3 regions of the Enterobacter asburiae genome follow, and region 3 is predicted to be linked to each of the others. Evidence: predicted binding sites of a transcription regulator. Region 3 holds the regulator's gene; each other region holds the start of a gene.
The links. Region 3 encodes LexA, which represses DNA repair genes until DNA is damaged. Its sites were predicted from a motif close to TNCTGTATGTACATACAGNA; they were not measured.

Region 1 (3,279 bases), 2.2 Mb from region 3:
TTGTCTGGACGAACACCAACGGTGTTGCCGTCGCCGATGTTGTTAACCCACTGGTATTCCAGACGGGTAGCGATGTCACGGGTCATAGCCCACTCAACGCCACCAGCGAATACTGGGGAAACACCGGTGTCATGGTTGTCACCAGAAATGTTGTTGCTGGAATCTGCGCGCCATACCATGCCGCCCAGACGGGTGTACACGTCCAGATCGTCAGTGATTGGGTAGCCCAGTTTAGCGGTCAGCTGAACGCCCTGTGCTTTGAAAGCGCCGTTGATGGTGTCGCCTTTGTATGGCATACGACCTAACCAGTCGTAACCCATTTCAAAACCAACATACGGGTTAACCTGATAGCCACCGAACGCACCTGCACCAAGCTGGCTCTCGTGAGTTGGGCCATCATTGTTCAGGCTGCTGTTGTACCAGCCGGTGTCGTGGAACTGAGACCAGCCCAGTTTACCACCTGCATACCAGGTATTATCTTTCGGAGCGGCCTGCGCTACGGTAGCGAAGCCAGCCAGTGCCACTGCAATCGCGATAGCTGTCTTTTTCATTTTTTGCGCCTCGTTATCATCCAAAATTCGCCATGAAAGTCTCAGGAGAGAATCACGGTTAAATCCTTCACCGGGGGGCGTGGTCAAATATAAATCTACCGATATCTTCGGCTTAGGCCGAGCACCCCTGGCGATGTAAAGTCTACAACGTAGCTGAAAACTTACAAGTGTGAAGTCCGTCAGGCATATGAAAAAAAAAGTTCCGTATACCGATTATTTAACATTTTTTGAACGAATTTTGTGCAATAAAATTAAGGAGAACCGCACCAGACAAGCCTTGCCGCGATTTTCAGGTCAGGAACTTTAATGCCATCTTGTGGTCAAAAAAAATTCCAGGAAAAATCTTAATTTCACTCAATGATATAAATTTGAGTGAATTTTTAGCCCAGAAAGTTGTCCTCTGCGGTAAGAATCCGATCGAACCGGACGCATAATGAACCCGATCGCACTCCCTTCTTCGGCTGCTTCAGTCAGACGGAAATGTTCCTCTTCCGTCAATTCTTCTGGTAACCATCCAATCACCACGCTGTAATTTCCGGTGCGTAACGCGCGGATCATCGACTCAACGGTATCGCACGGCGGGAGCTGATTAATTTGCATGACCTTGGTAAGCGGAAGGCCTGCGGACTGAACCCACTCACGGCTCAGTTTTTGCTGAGGCGTGAGCCAAAGCTGCCAGCGCGATTGCTGACCAAGCTGTTGTAATAACGGCAACAACAGAAGTTGCGTCAACAGGGGCTGGTCTTCACGATAAACCACTTCACTGATTAGCCCCGTGGAAACACGCTCGACGGAATTCTGCGCGACATTGCCTGCGGTAGAAGAGAGAGAGGTTGAGCGATTTGCATAGCCTGAAGTGTGCATATTCATTCCAGCCCTGTAGTCACTGTATGGATATACAGTAACCCCTGTATGCATAAAGATCAACCTCATTTTCGGAAAGCGACTCGCAAAATTCATTCAATGTTGATGTCCCTCGAAAAATCATCTTGCTCATCGGCGATAAGTTGCCTATTTTCCTGCTAACGGATCCGCTAGTAAGAATTTTCGCTGTTACTTTATGATTTTGAAGGGAAATATCATGAAAAAGATATCTTATGAACGGATTTATAAATCTCAGGAATACCTCTCCCCGTTGGGCGAGATTCATCACCGCGCGCTGTTTGGAGGCTATACCCTGGCGGTGGATGATGCGGTTTTTGCCATGGTGTCAGACGGCGAGCTTTATCTCCGCGCCTGTGAGGAGAGTGCGAAATACTGTGTAAAAAATGCCTCCTCTTTTTTGACGTTGATGAAGCGAGGCCGCCCGGTGCTGCTCAACTATTATCGTGTGGATGACGGATTATGGCAGGACAGGGAGCGGTTGCTTCAGCTCTCCTCGTTTGCGCTCAGTGCGGCAAGAAAAGAACGCTATCAGCGCCATCAACGAAACCGACTTAAGGATCTGCCAAACCTGACCTTTCAGCTTGAGGTTTTGCTCTTTGAAGCTGGCATTACCAATGAGGAAACGCTGCGGGCGCTGGGTGCAAGAGCGAGCTGGCTAAAGATGCGGGCAAAAAACAAAGCGCTCAGTATTAAAGTTCTCTTCGCACTGGAAGGGGCTATCGAGGGGCTGCATGAGGCGGCACTCCCGGCGGGCATTCGCCGGGAGCTAACGGAGTGGTTTAATGCGCTGCCTGAGCCACAGGAGAATCACTCCTCCAGGTAGCGATTTGCTGTTGCAGCCGGCAAATTTCAGGCAGCAGAGCGATAAGCAGGCCTATCTGCTGAAGTACCAGCGGCGCTTTGCTGTCGTTTCCAGGATCAAGATGCGCAATGCGTTGAGCCAGTTCATTCAGCGCCTGTTGAACGCGCGGCTCATCGGCTGGTCGGTGATGAAGCGCGTCATCGACATAACAGACGGCGTCATCAAGCAGGTTGAGAATGCCCGGGTTGGTGAGTTTCTCACGGTGGGCACCGAGCGTCGAAATATAGCTGGTGAACGTATGGTTGAGGCAGAGCAGGCGGAACGCAGTCTCACGAATCTCCGCCGTGGCGCGAGGCTCCGTTGACATGTTAGAGACAACGGAGGCCAGTTCTGCGTCACTGTTATGCGCGTCGCGACGGGCTATCCGGTAAGCCAGGCGGTTATCGCGCCCCTGGTGGTACTGCTCCAGGATTGCGTCAAGGTATCTGCAGTTGGCGTTCATCGCCCTGTCCACCACGCGCGGCAAATTGCGGAAACGCCAGTCCGGCCAGATAAAGCTGACCGCGGCCCAGGCAATCGCACAGCCAATCAGGGTATCGATCACGCGGGGCAGTGCAACTTCAAACCCTTCACCCAGCAGGTTAAAGCAGAGCAGCACCAGCAGCGTAATGAACATGGTGGCGTGGGCATACTGCACGTTGCGAAATGCGAAGAACAACACGCCGGTGATCACGATCAGAATCAATTGACCTTCAACGGAGGGCACGAAATAGAGCACCGGAAGGCCGATCGCGACGCCGACCAGCGTGCCGATAATACGCAGCGCAAGACGGTGTCGGGTGGCGTTATAGTTCGGCTGGCAGACGAACAGGCTGGTCAGCAAGATCCAGTAGCCGTGGTGCAGCCCGGTTATCTGGATAAAGGCATACCCCACGCACAGCACCAGCGACATTCTCACCGCGTGGCGAAAGAGAGCCGACTCCGGCGTAAAGTTACGGCTCAGCCGTAGCCACATATCGCTAACGCTGTGCACGCTGTCAT
Region 2 (3,279 bases), 1.1 Mb from region 3:
ATCTGCAGTTCAAGCATGCAGACCAGATTGCGGCTTACCGTCTGGATGGCTTCGAAAATCGATTTCTGAATATGGGTTTCTTTGCTGGCGGGCGTGATCAGGCCGCGCATTTTGACCACGTCGTTGAGGATCGTTTGCAGATGCTTTTCCAGCCGGGGACGCTCAACCAGATTCGGGGAAAAACCGGCCTGATAGACGCGGTTAAAGGCGGTGACGTAGTTCGCCATCTGAATACGCCAGTGCAGAAAAGCCCGCTGCGGCCAGATACCGGTGAAGAGCATGGCCAGCAGTGACCCCAGGATGACATCCCCGCTTCGCCACAGCGCGGTGGTCATATCCCCGGCGGGCGCACCGACAACCACCGCGAGCGTAATACCAATCAGCAGCGCCTGATACGGCCTCTTACCCAGCGCCAGCCAGCCGCACAGGAACATGGCGGCACCGCACCATGCCAGCATCACGGGAAATGAGATGAGCTCCAGCTTCAGGGCGATAAGCCCAAGGGCCGAGCCTAAAACCGTCCCGCCAATTCGCTCAAAAGCGCGCGGAACAACGTTTCCCCAAAACGAGATGGGCCCCATCACCACCACAAGGGTGATCAGCGGCCACGTCCCTTCCGGAACGTCCAGCAAACGGACCAGTACAAACGTCAATACGAACGCCAGCGCGATGCGACACCCGTGCACCACGCGGTAATGTTTGTACAACCGAATTTCAAAAGGGGTTAATGATTTGTCGGGACGCACACCCGCTCTCCAGCTACACGGCAAATCACAATTGTACTGTGTTTTCAGCCGGGCGGATCGCTCCCGGCTGAAAAACCCTTCATTTAGCAGGCTTAAGCCGTTTTATGCTCTACCGCGATATACATTTCGATATCCCAGTAGCCGTCTGCATTGCCGTCATTGAGATAGCGCTCGAAGCAGGGTTTGAGCGCCATCTGGTACTTATTGTCCTGCAGCAGGGAATTAAAGAACTGATACCACGGCGTGGCGAAGTCGTAGTTTTCCACGCGCGCCGTCGCCACGGCATAATCCCCGGCCGCGATTTCCGTCATCATGACGCCTTCGCTGTTTTCCGGGATAACGAAATCATCCGGTACCGTAACGGCCGTATCGCAGCGCAGTTTTTCTGCCGGGACCTCATCCGGATTATCGTAGTAGACCGCAACCCACTCCAGCGGCTCAATGTGGCGCCCGTCCACCCACATCACCAGCTGTTCAAAGCCCTGTTTTACCGTTTGTTCCCACGGTCCGACCAAATGAAAACCGGCAATCTTACGTTTCTTTTGCTGCTTGATGCTGTAGTCCATGCTGCCTCCATTTATTACTGTATATACATACACTATAAAGCGGATTCTGAGGGTTCAGCAAACGAGAAGTGTTTATTATGTGAGCAGACTCGCAACCCTGCCAGCCTGCTCGTCAACCGCTAGAGCGTGTGATGCAGATAATCGCTCATGCGAGAGAACAGTCCACCTTTATCAACGGCTTCCAGCGTCACCAGCGGCCAGTGCGCCACCACCTTGTCGCGGTCATAGAGCTGGATCTCCCCGACCCGTTGATGCGCAGCAATCGGCGCTTCCAGCTCTTTTTTATCCAGCACGTATTTGGCTTTGATGTTCGGCACTTCCGCTTTCGGCAGGGCCAGCCAGAAGTCCTGGTCGGTGCCCAGTTTCACCTGCTCCTTATCGCCGTACCAGATACGCTCTGTCCCCACTTTTTTACCGTTGTGCAGAATTTGCACCGTATCGAAGTTCTGCTGCCCCCAGTGCAGCAGTTTCCGGGCCTGGTCCTCACGCCCTTTCGGGCTGTCCGCCCCCATCACCACCGCGATTAAACGACGCTGCCCGTCAACGGCGGACGCAATCAGGTTAAAGCCCGCTCCCGAGGTGTGCCCCGTTTTAAGCCCGTCCACGTTCATGGTTTTATCCCACAGCAGGCCGTTACGGTTTTGCTGGGTGATCCCGTTCCAGGTCAGGCTCTTTTCGCTGTACATATGGTAAAACTCAGGCTCGCCGTGAATGATGGCCCGGGAAAGTACGGCCAGGTCATAGGCCGAGCTGTGCTGGCCCGGTGCGTCCAGCCCGTGGACGGTTTCAAAGTGCGTATCGCGCAGGTTCAGCTTCTGCACGTAGTCGTTCATCATCTTCACAAACTGCGGCTGGCCGCCCGCCACGTGATCGGCCAGCGCCACGCAGGCGTCGTTGCCGGAATCGACAATCAGACCGCGGCTTAAGTCACGCACGGAGACGCGATCGCCCTCTTTCAGGAACATGAGCGACGAGCCGTCAAAAACCGGGTTGCCTTTTGCCCACGCGTCACGCCCGACGGTGACAATGTCGTCCGGCGTAATGCGATGGCTATCAATGGCCCGATCGACCACATATCCCGTCATCAGCTTGGTCAGGCTCGCCGGATTGCGTTGTTGATGTTCGTTGCCCGCCGTTAAGATCTGGCCAGTCGTGTAGTCCATCAGCACCCAGGAGCCAGCCTGAATGGCCGGAGGCTGCGGCGAAAAATCCAGTGGTTCGGCCGCAAAAGCAGATGAGACACTCGAAGCGAGTAAAGAAACAGCAATAAACAGACGGCGTTTCAACGGTATATCCTCAGGTCATTAAAAATCGATGACCTTTTTACGGGAGTTCTGATGTCGTTACCTGGCTTAATTGCAAAAAAATGTGACAGAACGCAGATTATTCTCTGAAGCTGGCGCGCAAATTTGCGTCACGGCGGTGCTTTTTATTCGGTCTGAACCGCACGATCGTTTACCATAGTGACGTCATTTTTTAACAGGATGGTATTACTGGTGTCTGACTCTGCCGCTCGCCCGACTTTTTTATTTCATGACTACGAAACCTTTGGCACGCACCCGGCGCTGGACCGACCGGCGCAGTTTGCCGCCATCCGTACCGACGACGAATTCAACATTATTGGCGAGCCTGAGGTCTTTTACTGCAAACCGGCTGATGACTACCTGCCGCAGCCCGGGGCGGTCATGGTCACCGGGATCACTCCTCAGGAAGCGCGCGAGAAAGGCGTTAACGAGGCAGAATTCGCCCGACGCATCCACGATCTGTTTACCGTCCCCAATACCTGCGTGGTCGGTTACAACAACATCCGCTTCGATGACGAAGTGACGCGCAACATCTTCTATCGTAACTTCTACGATCCCTATGCCTGGAGCTGGCAGAACCGCAATTCACGCTGGGATTTGCTAGACATCATGCGCGCCTGTTATGCCCTGCGTCCTGAGGGCATTAACTGGCCGGAAAATGAG
Region 3 (3,279 bases):
CAGACGTCCCGCAGCTGCCCGCTTTCGCGCGCGCCGTACGCCTGCCCGGAATGCGCTTCTACCGCATAGGCAAAACCGTCCAGCGCGTAGGCGGTAAAGGTCAGTAACGTCATCAATACCGCGTTGACCGCGACGATTTCTGGCCCCAGTCGAGCCCCGAAAACCGTCAGCGCGCCGAAGCAGAGCTGAAGCAGCAGCGAGCGCAGCATGATGTCACGATTGAGCGCCAGCAGCTTACGGATATTGCCGCGCCATGCGGTTTTGAGCAGCGCCAGGGAGATGCCGCGCATCGCCAGCACGCGCCAGACCATCCACAGGCCAATAATAAAAGTTCCGTACTCGGCAATCGCCGTTGCCAGCGCCGCGCCCTGCACGTTCATATGCAGGCCCATTACCAGCCAGACATCCAGCACAATGTTAAGAAGGTTGCCTACCACCAGCAAAATCACTGGCGCACGGGCGTACTGAACGCCCAGGAGCCACCCCAGCAGAACCAGGTTTGCCAGCGAGGCGGGCGCGCTGAGCCAGCGGATTTCAAGGAAACGTCGCGCCTGCGCCAGTACCGCCTCGCTGCCGCCGACAACATGGAGCGCAAGGTCGATCAGGGGCGTACGAAATAAAACGATTAACGCCCCTGCACCGAGCGCAAGGATCAGCGGCTGGACCAGCGCGCGGGCCAGACGCAGCGGATCTTTTGCACCATAAGCCTGGGCCGTGAGCCCGGTGGTGCTCATGCGCAAAAAGAGCAGCAGCATAAACAGGAAGCTGGTTGCCGTCGCGCCAATCGCCACGCCGCCAAGATAAACAGGCGAATCAAGGTGACCAATAACGGCAGTATCGACCAGACCCAGCAAGGGAACGGTAATATTGGAGAAAATCATCGGCAGAGCGAGACGCCACAATGCCTTATCGGATGCCGTCAGCAGTGACATGAAAAATACCGGGAGTCGAGAATGAAGCAGGCTACAGCGGCGCCATAGCCTGTCAGGAAGAGGTTACAGCCATTCGCCGTTGCGAATGACCCCAACCGCCAGTCCTTCGATAGAGAAGTTGTGTTCGCGGAGATCGACCACAATCGGGGAGAACTCGTTGTTTTCAGGCAGTAGCTGAACGGTGTTCCCCTGTTTTTTCAGACGCTTGACGGTAACTTCATCATCAATGCGCGCGACAACCACCTGACCGTTACGCACATCCTGCGTTTTGTGCACCGCAAGCAGATCGCCGTCAAGAATGCCGATGTCTTTCATCGACATACCGCTGACGCGCAGCAGGAAATCAGCGCTCGGTTTGAACATGCCAGGATCGACCTGGTAGTGGCCTTCAATATGCTGCTGTGCCAGTAAAGGCTCACCGGCAGCAACACGGCCTATCAGCGGAATGCCCGTCTCTTCTTCCACCAGCAGGCGGATACCGCGTGACGCGCCTGAAACAATCTCAATCACGCCTTTACGCGCCAGCGCTTTCAGGTGTTCTTCAGCAGCATTCGGAGAACGGAAGCCCAGACGCTGCGCGATTTCCGCACGCGTGGGTGGCATACCCGTCTGGCCGATATGATCCCGGATGAGATCAAACACCTCTTGCTGCCTGGTCGTTAACGCTTTCATTCCGCCCCCTGGGTGTATATACAGTTATGCTGTGAGTATATACAGTCAAAGGCGATTTTGGAACCAAAAACTGCACAAAAAACCAGGGACTTAATTATTCCTCGAGGCTCATCGGAAATGTGACCAAAGCAGCGTGACCCAGGTGATAACGGCAGTGATAATCGCCAGCAATACGGCAGCAGAGCCCATGTCTTTTGCGCGGCCAGAAAGCTCGTGGAAATCTGAACCAATGCGATCAACAACGGCCTCAATAGCGCTATTAAGAATTTCCACTATCATCACCAGAAGTACGGAACCGATAAGAAGTACGCGGGTAATAGCATCAACATCAAGGAAACAGGCGATGATCACCGCGATGATTGCGGCGACGCCCTCCTGGCGAAAGGCAGCTTCGTTGATCCACGCGGCACGGAAACCTTTCCATGAATAGCCGGCGGCTTTGATGATACGCGTTAACCCAGTGGTATTATTGGCCATTAAAAGAACCTTTTATGAAAAAAAGCGTCAGTAACAGGAACTGTAGCGCGTTTCGCTACAGCCTGAAGTATGACGGGTAACAACAGAAATTTTGCGCGCTTTCTGTTATCCTTGCGCCGCAATTGCATTATTAACCAGAGGCTTTACATCGTTTATGTCCGGCTGGCCACGAATTTACTACAAATTACTTAATTTACCATTAAGCATCCTGGTAAAAAGCAAGTCTATCCCAGCAGAACCCGCGCTGGAATTGGGGCTCGATACCTCGCGTCCTATTATGTACGTTTTGCCTTATAACTCGAAGGCAGACTTACTGACGCTTCGCGCCCAGTGTCTGGCGCATGACTTACCTGACCCGCTTGAACCGCTTGAAGTTGACGGTACGCTGCTGCCGCGCTACGTGTTCATTCACGGTGGACCGCGCGTGTTTACCTACTACACGCCAAAAGAAGAGTCCATCAAGCTGTTCCACGACTATCTCGACCTGCACCGCAGCAACCCCGATCTGGATGTACAGATGGTGCCGGTATCGGTGATGTTTGGTCGTCGTCCGGGCCGTGAAAAAGGTGAAGAGAACCCGCCGCTGCGCATGCTTAACGGCATCCAGAAGTTCTTCGCGGTCTCCTGGCTGGGACGCGACAGCTTTGTGCGTTTCTCCCCTTCCGTTTCGCTGCGTCGAATGGCGGACGAGCACGGTACCGACAAGATCATCGCGCAAAAACTGGCGCGCGTGGCGCGTATGCACTTCGCCCGCCAGCGCCTGGCTGCCGTAGGGCCGCGTCTCCCGGCGCGTCAGGATCTGTTCAACAAGCTGTTGGCCTCCAAAGCGATTGCTCGCGCCGTTGAAGACGAAGCGCGCAGCAAAAAAATATCGCATGAGAAAGCCCAGCAGAACGCCATTGCGCTGATGGAAGAGATTGCAGCGAACTTCTCTTACGAGATGATTCGCCTGTCCGATCGTATTCTCGGCTTTACCTGGAACCGTCTCTACCAGGGCATCAACGTTCATAACGCCGAGCGCGTACGCCAGCTGGCGCACGATGGCCATGAGATTGTCTATGTTCCCTGCCACCGCAGCCACATGGACTACCTGCTTCTTTCCTACGTGCTCTATCACCAGGGGCTGGTACCGCCGCACATTGCTGCCGGTATCAACCTGAATTTCTGGCCAGCAGGTCCGATTTTCCGCCGCCTGGGC

Region 1: the regulator LexA is predicted to act here: its motif matches at 1,436-1,455, upstream of sulA (SOS-induced cell division inhibitor SulA).
Region 2: the regulator LexA is predicted to act here: its motif matches at 1,328-1,347, upstream of sbmC (DNA gyrase inhibitor SbmC).

What each region holds. Positions count from the first base shown of each region.
Region 1 covers NZ_CP011863.1:709,157-712,435, forward strand. Annotated here, with positions in the region: gene ompA (porin OmpA) at 1-551, opposite strand, end outside; gene sulA (SOS-induced cell division inhibitor SulA) at 906-1,415, opposite strand; gene ACJ69_RS03435 (TfoX/Sxy family DNA transformation protein) at 1,633-2,259, shown strand; gene yccS (YccS family putative transporter) at 2,216-3,279, opposite strand, start outside.
Region 2 covers NZ_CP011863.1:2,110,848-2,114,126, forward strand. Annotated here, with positions in the region: gene ACJ69_RS10405 (FUSC family protein) at 1-746, opposite strand, end outside; gene sbmC (DNA gyrase inhibitor SbmC) at 839-1,312, opposite strand; gene dacD (serine-type D-Ala-D-Ala carboxypeptidase DacD) at 1,432-2,598, opposite strand; gene sbcB (exodeoxyribonuclease I) at 2,797-3,279, shown strand, end outside.
Region 3 covers NZ_CP011863.1:3,241,383-3,244,661, forward strand. Annotated here, with positions in the region: gene dinF (MATE family efflux transporter DinF) at 1-932, opposite strand, end outside; gene lexA (transcriptional repressor LexA) at 996-1,604, opposite strand; gene ACJ69_RS15695 (diacylglycerol kinase) at 1,713-2,081, opposite strand; gene plsB (glycerol-3-phosphate 1-O-acyltransferase PlsB) at 2,236-3,279, shown strand, end outside.